One region of the Caulobacter sp. LARHSG274 genome, then DNA from elsewhere that is predicted to be linked to it. Evidence: predicted binding sites of a transcription regulator. Region 1 holds the regulator's gene; the other holds the start of a gene.

Region 1 (8,339 bases):
GCCGACGTGACGGCGGCGACCCGAGCCCTGCTGGGCTAGACGGCTGGCCAGGCTCTACAGAAACCGCTTCGGACGCGGTCGCGGGCGCAAGGGATGGGCGGCCCTGGCGGTCGTCCTGGCGGCGGGGCTGGGGGCGCTCGGCTGGACCCTGTCGCACGGCCCGCCCCCCCCGAAGACCGCCCGGCCGACCATCGCCGCCCCTCCGCCGCCCGCCGCCCTGCCCCTCAAGCCCGAGGACTGGCGCGGCGCGATCGACTATCGCGCCCTCGACACGCGCATCCAGGCGATGATGGCCGACAAGTCCATGACCGGGCTGGCGATCGCCGTGGTCGAGAACGGCCGCCTGTCCTTCGTCCAGGGCTACGGCCTCACCGCCGCCGAGGACGGCCGCAAGGTCGAGGCCGACACGGTGTTCCGCTGGGCCTCGCTGTCCAAGACCGTGGCCAGCACGCTCAGCGCCCGCCTGGCCCAGGACGGGGTGTTTTCCCTGTCCGACCCGCTGGGCAAGTTCGACACCAGCCTGCGCCTGCCGGGCGGGGCCGACCGCACCCTGACCGTCGAGCAGCTGCTGTCCCAGCGCACCGGCCTGCCCCGCAACGCCTATGACGGCTGGCTCGAGGGCGGGCGCGATCCGCGGGAGATCCGGGCCAGCCTGGCGGCCGTGCCGCTGCTCTGCCCGCCGGGGACCTGCCACAGCTACCAGAACATCGCCTATGACACGATCGGAGAGGTCATCGAGCGGGCCACCGGCCGATCCTATGCCCAGGAAGCGCGGCGGCGATTGTTCCTGCCGCTGGGCATGACCAGCGCGACGGTCGGCCTGGAGGGCCTGGAGGCGGCCCGGTCCTGGGCGCGGCCGTCCCACCAAGGCCGGGCGACGCCGCTGGCCGACGCCTATTACCGCATCCCCGCCGCGGCGGGGGTCAACTCCGACATCGTCGACCTGGCGCGGTGGATGCAGGCGCAGATGGGCCAGGCGCCGGCGATCTTGCCGGCCAAGGTGCTGGCCGAGATCCAGCGCCCGCGCGTCAACACCGGCCGGCCCTATGGCAATTCGCCCCTGGGGCGGGCGCTGGAGCATCCCGGCTATGGCCTGGGCATGCGCAGCTTCACCTACAAGGGCCACCGGCTGGTCGGCCACAGTGGCGCGGTGACCGGCTATCGCTCGACCGTGATGTTCGACCCGGCCACCAAAACCGGGGTGGTGATGCTGTGGAACAGCGACAGCAGCCTGCCCTTCAAGCTGCAGGCCGAGGTCTTCGACAACGCCTACCACCGGCCGTTCACCGACTGGCTCGGCCTGGACGGCGGCCAGCCGAACCTCGCCCCCTGATCCGATTCGGCTGCGCCTCCACCCCGGATGCGCCTGCCGAGGGCGATCCGGCTGGCGGGCCGCCGGCCCCGAACCCGTTCTACGGCCTGTATTTCCTCGGGAATTCGCCCGCCGGCCCGGCGAACACCGTTAACTTGACATCAACGAAGAACACCTAGAGAACATTCACAGAGGTTTGCGGTTTGTTCCGCGACGACTGGCGAGGCCGGACATGCTTACGCGCAAGCAGCACGAGCTGCTGATGTTCATCCATGAACGGATCAAGGAGACCGGCGTCTCCCCCTCCTTCGACGAGATGAAGGAGGCGCTGGACCTGGCGTCCAAGTCGGGCATCCACCGGCTGATCACCGCCCTGGAGGAGCGCGGCTTCATCCGCCGCCTGGCGCACCGGGCCCGGGCGCTGGAGGTGGTCAAGCTGCCGCAGCAGGCCACCACCGCCGCCCCGCCCAAGGGCCGCGGCGCCTTCCGGCCCCAGGTGCTCGAAGGCGGCGGGCCCGCGCCGTCCGCCCCCTACCCCGTCCCGATCGCCGCCGACACCAGCCGCGAACTGCCGATCCTCGGCCGCATCGCCGCCGGCACCCCGATCGACGCCATCCAGCACGAGCGCGAGCGCCTGCCGGTGCCCGAAACCATGCTGGGGGCCGGCGAACACTATGTGCTCGAGGTCCAGGGGGACTCGATGATCGAGGCCGGCATCCTCGACGGCGACTATGTGATCATCAAGAAGGGCGACACCGCCAATTCCGGCGAAATCGTCGTGGCCCTGGTCGGCGAGGAAGCCACCCTCAAGCGCCTGCGCAAGAAGGGCGGCTCGATCGCCCTGGAAGCCGCCAACCCCAAGTACGAAACCCGCATCTTCGGCCCCGACCAGGTCGAGGTCCAGGGCAAGCTGGTGGGCCTGATCCGGCGGTATCATTAGTTTGATCGCCTCCCCGGCATTCGCCCATAGGCGGTAAGCTACTATTTTCCTCATCCTGAGGCGCCCGCGCAGCGGGCCTCGAAGGACGCAGGGCCGGCCCGCTCCGTGCGTCCTTCGAGGCTCGCCGGCGGCGAGCACCTCAGGATGAGGAAGATCAAGCCAGGCCCAAGGTCCTAACTTACCGCCCATGGGCGAATGTCGGGACCCAGATCGTAAAACGCCCCCTAGGTCGCCATTCCCGCCGGCCGGTTCTCGGCATATTGCGGCACGTTCAGCGGCGGCAGCCAGGGTTCGCGGCGCTTGACCCAGACTTCGTACTGCGGCGTGAATTGGCCCACCGCGTCCAGGCCGCCCAGGTGGATCTCGATCTCGCCGTCGCCCTCGCCTTCCGCCGTCCAGAACAGCGGCGAGCCGCAGGTCGGGCAGCCGTGGATCAGGCCGTGCTCGGCGCCGGTCCAGATCGCAGGCCTCCCCTCGATCCGCACCTTGTCGCTTGGGAACGCCGCGAAGGCGTTGAACGGCGCGCCATGGCGCTTGCGGCAGGTCAGGCAATGGCACACCCCCACCCGCAGCGGCTCGCCCGTCGCGACATAGCGCACCGCCCCGCACGCGCACCCGCCTTCCCGTTCCATGATCGCCTCCATCGCTCGTCCGGCCTAAACGCCCGACGCGCCGCTCGGCTCAAAAGAAGGCCAGCCGTCCCTCCAGTTCGGCGGACGGATGAGCCGCCAGCCGCGGCAGGCCGGCCCTGCACTCTCAGCATGCCTATCGCCCCGAAACGCCTGTCCACGGCCGCGCGCCGCGCAGCGGCTGGGCCCAGACGATCCACCAGCCGTCGCGGCGACGATAGAGCTCGGCCGCCCCGCCGGCCGCGAAGTCGGCGGCGTCGAGCACGATGCGGTCGCGGCAATTGGCCGGCAGGTCGGGCGCCGGTCCCCGCAGGACGACGATCTCGGCCCCAGCGCACATCCGATCCAGCGTCTCCAGGTCGGGCCCGGCCTTGCTCCAGGACAGGGCCAGGGCCACCGGCGCCGCGGGGGTCGGCGCGCAGGACCGGCGGTCGCAGGCGTAGGCCGCCGCCTCAGCCGCAGGGGCGATCGCCAGGCCGCGCCGGCGGCTCCACAGTTCGGCCCCGAACCGGCGGGCGTCGGGGCGCAGCAGCACCGCCGCGCCGCCCTGGCGCACCGCCGCCGTGGTCCCGTCGGGGGCGATCCAGACGTCGGGGGCCGGCGGCCGCGGCCACAGGGCCACCGCCAGGGCCAGGGGCGCGCCCAGCCAGCGCAGGCGGCCGCGCCACAGGCACAGCAGCATCAGCCCGACAAAGGCCAGGGCCAGGGTGAAGGGCGGGCCGCTGGCCACCACCCGCTGGGCCCCGCCGGCGCTGGCGAAGCCGTCGGCGATCCACATCATCGCCGAGATGCCCCAGCCGGCCACCGCCAGGAACGGCCGGCCCAGGCCGACGCCCTCCAGGGTGGCCCCGACAGCCAGGAACGGCATGATCACGAACGACGACAGCGGCGCGACCGCCAGATTGGCCGGCAGACCCCAGACCGCCACCCGGTTGAAGTGCTGCATGGCGAACGGCCCCGTGGCCAGGCCGGCCACGAAGCTGGCGCCGATGCTGACCGCCAGCCAGCTCAGCGAACCCTGGATGGCGCGGATCCACCAGGGCGCCGAGATCTCGCGCACCGGCCGCGGCCAGGCCTCGGCCAGGGCGACCAGGGCGGCGGTGGCCGCGAACGACATCTGAAAGCCGGGCGCGCCCGCGGATTCGGGCTGGACCAGCAGGATGATCAGCGCCGCCACCGCCAACCCATGCAGGCTGATGGCCTGGCGGTCGAACAGGATGGCGGCGAAAGCCACGGTGGCGGTGATCGCCGCCCGCAGGGCCGGCGGCGGCGCGCCGGAAATGACCAGATAGGTCCCGATCGCCAGCAGGCCCGCCACCGCCGCCAGCTTCTTGCCCGGAACCCGCAGGGCCGCCCATGGCCAGGCGGCGATCAGCAGCCGCACCAGGCCGAACAGGAAGCCGCCGACAATGGCCATGTGCAGGCCCGAGATCGACAGGATGTGGGCCAGGCCCGAGGCGCGCATGGCGTCGGTCTGGTCCTGGGTGATCCACGCCTCGTGGCCGGTGACCATGGCCGCGGCGATGCCGCCCTGCGCGACGCCCAGGTCGTCGACGATCCGGCTGGCCAGCCGCCAGCGGAAGGCGTTGACCGCCATGGCCAGGCGCAGGCGGGCCGGCGGCGGGTCCAGCCTGGCCGGTCGCACCGCCCCGACTGCGAACCCGACCCCGCCGACGCCGTGGAACCAGGCGTCGCGGGCGAAGTCATAGGCCCCGGGGCTGGCCGGCGGCGGCGGCGGCCCGAGCATGGCCCACAGCCGCACCGCCTGGCCGGGGGCCGGCACCGCGTCCGGCTCGACGGTCACCCGCACCCGCTTGGGCGTATCCTCGGGCGCCAGGCCGCTGACGGCGACCGGGGCGATCAGCAGCCGCGGCCCGCCCGCGCCCGGACTGACCACGTCGACGACGAAGCCCTCAACGGTCATCACCGCCCGGTCGCCGGCCAGGATAGGCGCGGCCACCAGGGTCGAGCGCAGCTTGCCGGCCAGGGCCCCGGCGGCCAGGAAGCTGGCCAGGATCAGCAGCACGGTCAGGCCCGGGCGGGCCGATCGGCGTCCGGCCAGGGCGGCCAGAATCCCCAGCCCGGCCGCCAGACCGGCCAGCAGCGCCCAGGACGGCTCGGCCTTCAGCTCCAGATAGCCGGCCGCCCCCAGGCCGAAGGCCACCGGCGACCACAGCATCCAGCGCTCGCCATTGGCGCCGATCTCGGCCGCCAGCCTCGCCCGGATTTCGGCCGGACTAGGACGGGCGCGAAGACGCGTGCTAAGACGCGCCGCCCAGCCGCCGCCGGCCTTGTCCCCCAGGGACTTGCCTAGCGTCGCGGTCCTCGCCACTTCCGTGGCCTCCAGTCCGTCAGCCCTGATCCCGATGACCCAATCCTCCCCCGCGCCGACCGCCCCCAAGATCTCGGGCGGCGTCGTCACCCGCTTCGCTCCCTCGCCGACCGGCTTCCTGCATATCGGCGGCGCCCGCACGGCGCTGTTCAACTGGTTATATGCACGCCATACGGGTGGGAAGTTCCTTGTTCGCGTCGAGGACACCGATCGCGAGCGTTCGACCGAGGCGGCGGTCGCCGCGATCTTCGAAGGCTTGGACTGGCTGGGCCTGAAGTCCGACGACGAGGTGGTCTTCCAGTACAGCCGCGCCGACCGTCACCGCGCCGTGGTGGAGGAGATGCTGGCCGCCGGCCGCGCCTATCGCTGCTGGATGACCGTCGAGGAACTGGCCGCGGCCCGCGAGGCCGCCCGGGCCGGCGGACCGGCCCTGCGCTCGCCCTGGCGCGACGCCCCGCCCCCGAACGACCCCAGCCTGCCGCACGTCATTCGCTTCAAAGGCCCGACCGAGGGCACGACCCTGGTCGACGACCTGGTCAAGGGTCCGGTGACCTTCAACAACGCCGACCTGGACGACCTGGTCCTGCTGCGCGCCGACGGCGCCCCGACCTACAACCTGGCCGTCGTGGTCGACGACCATGACATGGGCGTCACCCACGTGATCCGCGGCGACGACCACCTCAACAACGCCGCCCGCCAGACCCTGATCTACCAGGCCATGGGCTGGACCGTTCCCGCCTTCGGCCATATCCCGCTGATCCACGGCCCCGACGGCGCCAAGCTCAGCAAGCGCCACGGCGCCCAGGCGGTCGGCGAGTTCGCCGACATGGGCTACATCCCCGAAGGCATGCGTAACTACCTGGCCCGCCTGGGCTGGGGCCATGGCGACGACGAGGTGTTCAGCGACGAGCAGGCCATCGCCTGGTTCGACGTCAAGGACGTGGTCAAGGCCCCGGCCCGCCTCGACTGGGCCAAGCTGAACTTCATCAACGGCCAGCACCTGCGCAAGGCCGACGACGCCCGCCTGGCCGACCTGACCCTGAAGGCCCTGAACGCCCAGGGCGCGTTCCTGCCGGCCGACGCCGCCGCCCGCCTGCTGGCCGTCGTGCCGCAGGTCAAGGAAGGCGCCAAGACCATCCTGGAGCTGGCCGAGCACTGCGCCTTCGCCTTGAAGGTCCGCCCGCTGGCGCTGGAGGACAAGACCGTCAAGCAGCTGAACGACGAGACCCGCGAGCGGCTGGCCCGGCTGCGCGGGCAGTTGGCGGCGGCGCCGGTCTGGGGCGTTCTGGAACTGGAATCGTTGCTGAAAGCCTTCGCCGAATCCGAGGGCGTCGGCTTCGGCAAGTTCGGCCCGTCGCTGCGCGGCGTTCTCACCGGCGGCGCCCAGGCGCCCGACCTGAACAAGATCATGACGGCGTTAGGTCGCGACGAGAGTTTGGGCCGGCTTGACGACGCCCTTGCCCGCGCGCATGAGGCGCTATAACGCACCCGCGAAATACGACTGTTCGACTGTCAAACGTCCTAGAGAAAGGTCTCTCGCATGAGCGACAAAGCCACGCTGACGATCGGTGAAAAAAGCTTCGACCTGCCGATCATGAAGGGCAGCACGGGTCCGGACGTCGTCGACGTCCGTAAGTTCTATGCCGAGGCCGACCATTTCACCTTCGATCCGGGCTTCACCTCGACCGCCTCGTGCGAGAGCAAGATCACCTATATCGACGGCGACGCCGGCATTTTGCTGCACCGCGGCTATCCGATCGACCAGCTGGCCGAGAAGTCGAGCTTCCTGGAAGTCTGCCACCTGCTGCTGAACGGCGAGCTGCCGACGGCCGACGAATTCCGCAAGTTCGAACACAACATCACCTACCACACGATGTTGCACGCTCAGTTCGACAGCTTCTTCCAGGGCTTCCGTCGCGACGCCCACCCGATGGCGGTGATGACCGGCGCGGTCGGCGCCCTGTCGGCCTTCTACGCCGACAGCCTGAATGTCGATGATCCCAAGCAGCGCGAGATCAGCGCCCATCGCCTGATCGCCAAGATGCCGACCATCGCCGCCCGCGCCTTCCAGTACTCGCAGGGCCGGCCGTTCGTGACGCCGCGCAACGAGCTCAGCTATTCGGAAAACTTCCTGCGCATGTGCTTCTCGGTGCCGGCCGAGGACTGGGTTCCCAACCCCGTCCTGACCCGGGCCATGGACCGCATCTTCATCCTGCACGCCGACCACGAGCAGAACGCCTCGACCTCGACGGTGCGCCTGGCCGGCTCGTCGGGCGCCCACCCGTTCGCCTGCATCGCCGCCGGCATCGCCTGCCTCTGGGGCCCGTCGCACGGCGGCGCCAACCAGGAAGCCCTGGAGATGCTGGAAGAGATCGGCACGGTCGAGAACATCCCCGCCTATGTGCAGGGCGTGAAGGACCGCAAGTACAAGCTGATGGGCTTCGGCCACCGCGTGTACAAGAACTTCGATCCGCGCGCCAAGGTCATGCAGAAGACCTGTTACGAGGTTCTCGACCAGCTGGGCATCAACGACCCGCTGCTGCAGGTGGCGATGGAACTGGAGAAGGTCGCGCTGAGCGATCCGTTCTTCATCGATCGCAAGCTCTATCCGAACATCGACTTCTATTCGGGCATCACCCTGCGGGCGATGGGCTTCCCGACCAACATGTTCACCGTGCTGTTCGCCCTGGCCCGCACCGTCGGCTGGATCAGCCAGTGGAAGGAAATGTTCGAGGACCCCTCGCGCAAGATCGGCCGCCCGCGCCAGCTCTATACCGGCCCGACCCAGCGCGACTACGCGCCGGTCGAAACGCGGGGCTGATCGCTTCGCCGCACCGATGAATGAAGAAGGCCTCGCGAAAGCGGGGCCTTTTTTCGGTTTGCCGGCTAGGATGCCGGACCACCAGCCGCGGAGCCTCCGATGAGCGACAGCATCCAAGACATTCCCCTGAAGCGCATCGACGGCGCGCCCGCCAGCCTGGCCGACTACCGCGGCAAGGTGCTGCTGGTCGTCAACGTCGCCTCCAAGTGCGGCCTGACCAAGCAGTACGAGGGTCTGGAGGCGCTCTATCGCGACAAGCAGGCCGCGGGCCTGGAAGTGCTCGGCTTCCCGGCCAACGACTTCAA
Region 2 (8,339 bases), on a different contig from region 1:
CCCCCATCAGGGGAAAGGGCTCGAAATCGGAGAACACCTCCATGACCGCTCCCCGCGTCCTCATCGCCGACAGCCTGTCTCCCGCCGCCGTGGCGATCTTCACCGCCCGCGGCGTCCAGGCCGACGTCAAGACCGGCCTGACCAAGGCCGAACTCCTCGAGATCATCGGCGACTATGACGGCCTGGCCGTCCGCTCGGCCACCAAGGCCGACCCCGAGGTCATCGCCGCCGCCAAGAAGCTGAAGGTCATCGGCCGGGCCGGCATCGGCGTCGACAACGTCAACATCCCGGCCGCCACCGCCGCCGGCGTCGTGGTGATGAACACCCCGTTCGGCAACTCGATCACCACCGCCGAGCACGCCATCGCCATGATGTTCGCCCTGGCCCGTCAGCTGCCGGCGGCTGATGCCAGCACCCAACTGGGAAAATGGGAGAAGAACCGCTTCATGGGCGTGGAGCTCTACGCCAAGACCCTGGGCCTGATCGGGGCCGGCAACATCGGCTCGATCGTCGCCGACCGGGCCCTGGGCCTGAAGATGAAGGTCGTGGCCTACGACCCCTTCCTGTCGCCGGAACGCGCCGTCGAGATCGGCGTCGAGAAGGTCGAGCTGGACGAGCTGCTGGCCCGCGCCGACGTCATCACCCTGCACACGCCGCTGACCGACAAGACCCGCAACATCCTGTCGCGCGAGAACCTGCAGAAGACCAAGAAGGGCGTGCTGATCGTCAACTGCGCCCGCGGCGGCCTGGTCGACGAGGTCGCCCTGCGCGAGCTGCTCGACAACGGCCATGTCGGCGGCGCCGGCTTCGACGTCTTCACCGAGGAGCCGGCCAAGACCAACGTCCTGTTCGGCTCCGACAAGGTGGTGGCCACCCCGCACCTGGGCGCCAGCACCAGCGAGGCCCAGGAGAACGTCGCCCTGCAGGTCGCCGAACAGATGAGCGACTACCTGCTGACCGGCGCGGTGACCAACGCCCTCAACAGCCCGTCGATCACCGCCGAGGAAGCCCCCAAGCTGAAGCCGTTCGTGGCCCTGGCCGAGAAGATCGGGGCCATGGCCGGCCAGATGGTCGACTTCGGCATCCTGGCCATCGACATCGCCTATGAGGGCGAGGTCTCCAATCTCAACGTCAAGCCGCTGACCAGCGCCGCCCTGGCCGGCATCCTCAAGCCGATGCTGGCCGAGATCAACATGGTCTCCGCGCCGGCCGTGGCCAAGGAGCGCGGCATCACCGTCTCCGAGAGCCGCCAGGAGGTCAGCCCCACCTATGACAGCCTGATGCGCATCACCGTCACCACCGAAAAGGGCAAGCGCGCCTTCGCCGGCACGGTGATCGCCGGCGCCCCGCGCGTCGTCGAGGTCAAGGGCATGGAGCTGGACGCGGGCTTCTCGCCGGCCATGCTCTATATCAACAACCTCGACAAGCCGGGCTTTATCGGGGCCCTGGGCATGCTGCTGGGCGAGGCCGGCGTCAACATCGCCACCTTCAATCTCGGCCGCGTCTCGGCCGAGGAGGACGCCATCGCCCTGGTTGGCGTCGACCAGGCCCCGGACGAGACCCTGCTGGCCAAGATCCAGGCCCTGCCGCACGTCAAGGAAGCCCGCGCCCTGACGTTCTGACCTCCCTTCGGGGCCCGGCCTGGCTGGGCCCCGAAGCCGTCCTTTGGGCCGATGCGCACATTCCGTGCAGGGGCCAAGGGGATGTTGCGTAGACGGCGCAGACGCCGTTCCCAAGCCTGACCGGAGCGGCTAGGTCCTCGAACACCGCCAGCCAGGATGTTTCGATGCCCCATAGCGCCCGCCGCAAGGTCAACCGTCTGCTCTTCGTCGTCTTCCTGGCGGCGGCGGCCTACGCCCTGGCCCGGGCCCTGCTGCCGGACAACGACAATCTGGGCCTGATCCCCTGGGACAAGGCCAAGCACTTCATCGTCTTCTATACCTTGGCCGGCCTGGCCTCCCTGGCCCTGCCCGACAGCCGGCTGTGGCGCATCGGCGCGGTGCTGCTGGCTTTCGGCGGGGCGATCGAGATCCTGCAGGGCCTGCCGATCGTCCATCGCGACGCCTCATGGTTCGACCTGCTGGCCGACGCCTGCGGGATCAGCGCCGCCTATGGTCCGATGATCGCCGTGCGCTGGCGCCGGCGCTAGGCCGACCCCTTTCGCAAACGGGTCCTTCCGCCGCACCCCTGCTCCGCTTGACTCTCCCCGTCCGGAGGATCAGAACAAAAGTGGAACATTGGAGATGCGAGGATGCCCGGGGCGAAGCCCGCCCTTTCGGCTTTGAGAGCCAGGATCGCCGCCTTGGAAGCGGGGACTCGGACTCCATCCCTGGTCCTGCCGTTCGGCGATCCGCGCATCGACAGCTGCTTTCCGGCCGGCGGCCTGCCGCGCGGCGGCTGGCACGAGGTGGGCGGCGCCGGCCTTGATGAGGAGACCGGCGCGGCCCCCGCCGCCTTTTCGGCCCTGCTGCTGAGGCCGCTGGCCGCCAAGGGCGCGGTGGTCTGGGTGATGCGCCGCGACGACCTGCACGCGCCGGGCCTGCAGGGCCTGGGCTTTCCCGCCGGCCGGCTGATCCAGGTCCGGGCCCGCGACGAGGCCGAGGTGCTGGCGGTGCTGGAGGACGCCCTGGCCACGGTCGGGGTCGCCGCCGCCGTCGGCGAGGCCCAGGCCCCAGACCTCAAGGCCGGCCGCCGCCTGCAGCTGGCCTGCGAGCGGCGCGGGGCGACCGGGATCCTGCTGCGCCGGCGACCTTATGGCGGTCCGGCCGGCAAGATGCGCGAGGTGTCCGGCGCGGCCGCCCTGAGCCGCTGGCGCGTCGCCGCCGCCCCCAGCCAGCCGCCGCCGGGCGAACCGGGCCTGGGCCCGCCGCGCTGGCGGGTGGAACTGGAACGCTGCCGGGGCGGACGTCCCGGCGCCTGGATCCTGGAGTCTTCGGAGGCCGATCATGGCCCGCATCCTTTCCATTTGGTGTCGCAATTGGCCGATCACGACGTGGTTGAGGAAGACCTCAGGCGCGCCGGCTGAAACGGCCCCGCCCGTCGCCCTGGTCGCTTCCGAAGCCGGAACCCGTCGCCTGGCCGCCGTCGACGACGTCGCCGCCGCCTGCGGCCTGCATGTCGGCCAGAAAGCCGCCGACGCCGCGGCCCTGTGTCCGGAGCTGGTCGTCGCCGACCACGACCCCGAGGGCGACCGCGCGGCCCTGGAGGTGCTGTGCGACTGGTGCGTGCGGTTCTCGCCGGCCGTGGCCATCGACGGCCTGGACGGCCTGTTCCTCGACATCGAAGGCGTCGCCCACCTGTGGGGCGGGGAAGGCGCGATGCTCGACGACCTGCTGGCCCGCCTGGCCCGCTGGGGGGCGCCGGCCCGGGGAGCGATCGCCGACACCCCCGGCGCGGCCTGGGCCCTGGCCCGCTTCGCCCCTGACCGCATGATCGCCCCGCCCGGCGGCCAGGGCCCGCTGCTGGCCGCCCTGCCGGTGGCGGCCCTGCGCCTGGACGACGCCGCCCAGGCCCAGTTGCCGCGCCTGGGCCTGTTCCAGGTCGGCCAGCTGCTGGCCCTGCCCCGCGTCCAGCTGACCCGGCGGTTCGGGGCCGGGACGGTGCTGCGCATCGACCAGGCCCTGGGCGCGGCGCGTGAGCCCCTGGCCTTCCGCCGCCCCGTCACCCCGTGGTTCGACCGCCTGGCCTTCGCCGAGCCGATCAGCGCCCCCGACGACATGGCCCGGGCGGCCGGCGACATCGCCGCCCTGCTCTGCGCTCGGCTGGAGGCCGAGGGCCAGGGGGCGCGGCGGTTCGAGCTGGTGTTCCACCGCCTGGACGGCCGCGACCAGCCGGTGCGGGTCGGCCTGTCGCGTCCCGGCCGCGACGCGGTCCGCATCACCCGGCTGCTGAAGCCCAAGCTGGAGACGGTGGATCCGGGCTTCGGCGTCGAGGTCGTCACCCTGTGGGCCGCCGACGTCGAACCGCTGTCGGCGGCGCAGCGCAGCCTCGACGCCGAGGGCGGCGTCAGCCTGGAGGAGGGCCTGGCCCCGTTGGTCGACCGGCTGGTCAACCGCCTGGGCGAGGACCGGGTCTGGCGCGCCGACCCCTGCGAGAGCCACGTGCCCGAACGGGCGGTGGTGCGCCGCGCCCCCCTCGCCCCGCCGGCGGAGGCGGCCTGGGATCCCCAGCGCCCCCGCCCGACCCGGCTGTTTCGCCGTCCCGAGGCGATCGCGGTGATCGCCAAGCTGCCCGACGATCCGCCGGTCCGCTTCATCTGGCGCGGCCAGTCGCATCGCGTCCGCCTGGCCGAGGGCCCCGAGCGCATCGCCCAGGAATGGTGGCGCCAGGCCTTCGACGACATCGGTCCCGGCAAGGTGCGCGACTATTACCGCGTGGAGGACGAGACGGGCGAGCGGTTCTGGATCTTTCGGGCCGGGCTCTATGGCGGGGACGAGGCTCCGAAGTGGTGGCTGCATGGGCTGTTCGGATGACAGGGGCTCGCCGATGACCGCCTATGCCGAACTGCAGACCACCAGCAACTTCTCCTTCCTGCGCGGGGCCTCCCACGCCGGCGAGCTGATGCTGACCGCCGAGGCCCTGGGCGTGGCCGCGGTCGGGATCACCGATCGCAACACCCTGGCCGGGGTGGTGCGGGCCTGGACGGCGGCCAAGACGTCCAAGGTCAGGGCCCTGACCGGCTGCCGGCTGGACTTCGCCGACGAAACGCCCAGCCTGCTGTGCTACCCGACCGACCGCGAGGCCTTCGCCCGCCTGACGCGGCTGCTGACCGTCGGCCAGCGCCGGGCCGCCAAGGGCGAGTGCCACCTGTTCTGGCAGGATTTCCTGGCCCACGCCGACGGCCAGCTGGCGCTGATCGTGCCGCCGGCCCGGCTGGACGCGACGTTCGAGACCGACCTGGCGCGGATGGCCGGAGACTTGAGCGGCCGGGTCTGGCTGGCCGCCAGCCGCGCCTACGCCGCCCAGGACCTGCGGCGGCTGTCGCGGCTGGAAGAGCTGGCCCGCGCCGCCCGCGCCCCGATGGTCGCCACCAACGACGTGCTCTATCACGGCCCCGAGCGGCGGCCGCTGCAGGACGTGCTGACCTGCATCCGCGAGGGCTGCACGATCCAGGAGGCGGGCTTTCGCCTGGAGGCCAACGCCGAGCGCCACCTGAAGACCCCGGCCGAGATGGCCCGGCTGTTCGAGCGCTGGCCCGCCGCCGTCGAGCGCACGGTCGAGATCGTCGAGCGCATCGGCTTCGACCTCGGTCAGCTGAAGGAGGAATATCCCGACGAGCCGGTGCCGCCCGGCAAGACCGCCATGCAGCACCTGACCGACCTGACCTGGCAGGGCGCGGCCTGGCGCTATCCCGGCGGCGTGCCGCCCCAAGTCGCCGACCAGCTGCGCGAGGAGCTGCGGCTGATCGGCAAGATGGACTATCCCAACTATTTCATCACCGTGCACGACATCGTCCACAAGGCGCGGGAGATGGGCATCCTGTGCCAGGGACGCGGCTCGGCGGCCAATTCCTCGGTCTGCTACTGCCTGGGGGTGACGGCGATCGACCCCACCAAGCACCGGCTGCTGTTCACCCGCTTCATCTCCGAGAACCGCGGCGAGCCGCCGGACATCGACGTCGACTTCGAACACGAGCGGCGCGAGGAGGTGATGCAATATGTCTATGAGCGCTATGGCCGCGAATACGCCGCCATCTGCGGTACGGTGATCCACTACCGGCCGCGCAGCGCCATCCGCGACGTCGGCAAGGCCCTGGGCCTGACTGAGGACATCACCGCCGTCCTGGCCAACACCGTCTGGGGCAGCTGGGGCGACGGCCTGCCCGACGAGCACATCCGCCAGACGGGCCTGGATCCGGCCAACCCGCAGATCGCCCGCGCCATCGCCCTGGCCACGCAGCTGCTGCAGTTCCCGCGCCACCTGTCGCAGCATGTCGGCGGCTTCGTGCTGACCAAGCGGCGGCTGGACGAGACCGTGCCGATCGGCAATGCGGCGATGAAGGACCGCACCTTCATCGAATGGGACAAGGACGACATCGACAGCCTGGGCCTGATGAAGGTCGACGTGCTGGCCCTGGGCATGCTGACCGCCATCCAGCGCGGCTTCGGCATGCTGCGCGCCGAACACGGCCTGGCGATCACCGACCTGGCCGACATCCCCACCGAGGTGAAAGGCGTCTACGACATGCTGTCGGCGGCCGACAGCGTGGGGGTGTTCCAGGTCGAGAGCCGGGCCCAGATGTCGATGCTGCCCAGGCTCAAGCCCAAGGAATTCTACGACCTGGTCATCGAGGTGGCGATCGTGCGGCCGGGCCCCATCCAGGGCGACATGGTCCATCCGTACCTGCGGCGACGCAACGGTCAGGAGCCGGTGGAATGGCCGGCCCCGTCGCCCGAGCATGGCCCGCCGGACGAGCTGTTCGGCATCCTGGGCAAGACCTTCGGCGTGCCGCTGTTCCAGGAACAGGCCATGAGCCTGGCCATCGAGGCGGCCAAGTTCACCCCCGACGAGGCTGACGGCCTGCGCAAGGCCATGGCCACCTTCAAGCACGACGGCGATCCGGGCCAGTACCGCGACAAGTTCGTCGAGGGCATGGTCTCGCGCGGCTATCAGCGCGACTTCGCCACCCGCTGCTTCAAGCAGATCGAGGGCTTCGGCTCCTACGGCTTCCCGGAAAGCCACGCGGCCAGCTTCGCCAAGCTGGTCTATGTCTCGGCCTGGATGAAGTGGGCCTGGCCCGACGTGTTCTGCGCGGCCCTGATCAATTCCCAGCCGATGGGCTTCTACCAGCCGGCCCAGCTGGTCCGCGACGCCCGCGAGCACGGCGTCGAGGTGCGAGCGCCGGACGTGCTGATGAGCGGGTGGGATTGCACCCTGGAGGATAAGGCCTTCTCCTCACCCGCGCAGCGGGGGAGGTGGCGCGATGCGGATACGCATCGTGACGGAGGGGGCGTCCAGCCGCCGCACGACGCCCCCTCCGTCACGTCGCTGCCAGTCTTGAGCGAGGGGGCGACGCGCCACCTCCCCCGTTTCACGGGGGAGGAGAGGTCGATCGCCGCCGACAAGCTCTCCAACGAAGACACCCGCCCGTTCTGGAAGGCCGTTCGCCTGGGCCTGCGCCAGATCAAGGGACTGAAGAAGAAGAAAAGGCCGGAGGACGCCGATCTCGACGCCGATCTCATCATGGCCGCCCGCGCCGCCGGGGCCCGGTCTCCCGCCGACTTCGCCCGGGCCGGGGTCTCCCAGCGCGCCCTGGAACTGCTGGCCGAGGCCGACGCCTTCGCCTCCACCGGCCTGTCGCGCCGCGACGCCCTGTGGGCGGTCAAGGGCCTGAAGGACACGGTGAAGGTCGACAGCCAGGCTCCGCTGCTGGCCGGCCTGCCGCTGTTCGAGACCGCCGTCGCCCTGCCGGCCATGGGCCTGCCCCAGCAGGTGGCCGAGGACTACCGCACCACCAGCCTGTCGCTGAAGGCCCACCCCTGCGGCTTCTTCCGGCCGATGCTGGACCGGCTGGGCGTCGTGACCGCCGAGCGGCTGAAGGACGTCAAGGACGGACGCCGGGTGTCGGTCGGCGGGCTGGTGCTGATCCGCCAGCGGCCGGGCACCGCCAAGGGCGTGGTGTTCCTGACCCTGGAGGACGAGACCGGCGTCGCCAACGCCGTGGTCTGGAAGGACTGTTTCGACGCCCATCGCCGCACGGTGATGAGCGCCTCGTTCCTGGTCGTCCACGGCCGGGTGCAGGCCGCCGAGGGGGTGATCCATGTGGTCGCCGAGCGTTTCACCGACCTGTCGGCGGAGCTGGTCCGGATGAAGGAGGACCCCGAGGCGGCGGCCCCGACCCTGCGACATCGCAAGTCCGGCCGGCTGCAGCGGAGTCGGGATTTTCACTGAGCCGCCCCTCCGCCACCCGGGCCAGCAGCGAAAACAGCGCCGGGGTGTCGATCGGCTTGCGCAGCACGCCGTCGGCGCCGGCCTGGCGATAGCGGGCGACGTCGTCGTCGAAAACGTTGGCGGTCAGCATCCAAACCGGAATCCGGCGGCCGGCCGGCTCGACGCGACGGATCTCGCGCAGGGCCGACAGGCCGTCGAGGACCGGCATGTTGACGTCCATCAACACCAGGTCGAAGGCCTGGGCGCGCCAGGCCTCCAAGGCCTGGGCGCCGTCCTCGGCGAACGCCAGGGTCACCGGGGCGGCGGACAGCAGGGCGGCCAGGACCCGGCGGTTGGCGGGGTTGTCCTCGGCCGCCAGCACCCGGATCGGAGCGGCCGGGCGTGGGACGTCGGCGACGGCCGCGAGCGCCGGAACCGCCTGGCGCAGACCCTCGATAGCGAACCAGAAC

The links. Region 1 encodes LexA, which represses DNA repair genes until DNA is damaged. Its sites were predicted from a motif close to ATGTTCNCNANNTGTTCT; they were not measured.
Region 2: the regulator LexA is predicted to act here: its motif matches at 2,221-2,238, upstream of ACIPQB_RS00680 (ImuA family protein).

Annotation. Positions count from the first base shown of each region.
Region 1 is NZ_JBIXJO010000003.1:383,241-391,579, forward strand. Features, by position in the region: gene trpC (indole-3-glycerol phosphate synthase TrpC) at 1-39, shown strand, start outside; gene ACIPQB_RS10055 (serine hydrolase domain-containing protein) at 149-1,333, shown strand; gene lexA (transcriptional repressor LexA) at 1,545-2,252, shown strand; gene ACIPQB_RS10065 (GFA family protein) at 2,477-2,884, opposite strand; gene ACIPQB_RS10070 (ComEC/Rec2 family competence protein) at 3,018-5,213, opposite strand; gene gltX (glutamate--tRNA ligase) at 5,248-6,696, shown strand; gene gltA (citrate synthase) at 6,754-8,034, shown strand; gene ACIPQB_RS10085 (glutathione peroxidase) at 8,134-8,339, shown strand, end outside.
Region 2 is NZ_JBIXJO010000001.1:143,007-151,345, forward strand. Features, by position in the region: gene serA (phosphoglycerate dehydrogenase) at 42-1,622, shown strand; gene ACIPQB_RS00675 (hypothetical protein) at 1,787-2,149, shown strand; gene ACIPQB_RS00680 (ImuA family protein) at 2,252-3,025, shown strand; gene ACIPQB_RS00685 (Y-family DNA polymerase) at 2,997-4,472, shown strand; gene ACIPQB_RS00690 (error-prone DNA polymerase) at 4,486-7,890, shown strand; gene ACIPQB_RS00695 (response regulator) at 7,778-8,339, opposite strand, start outside.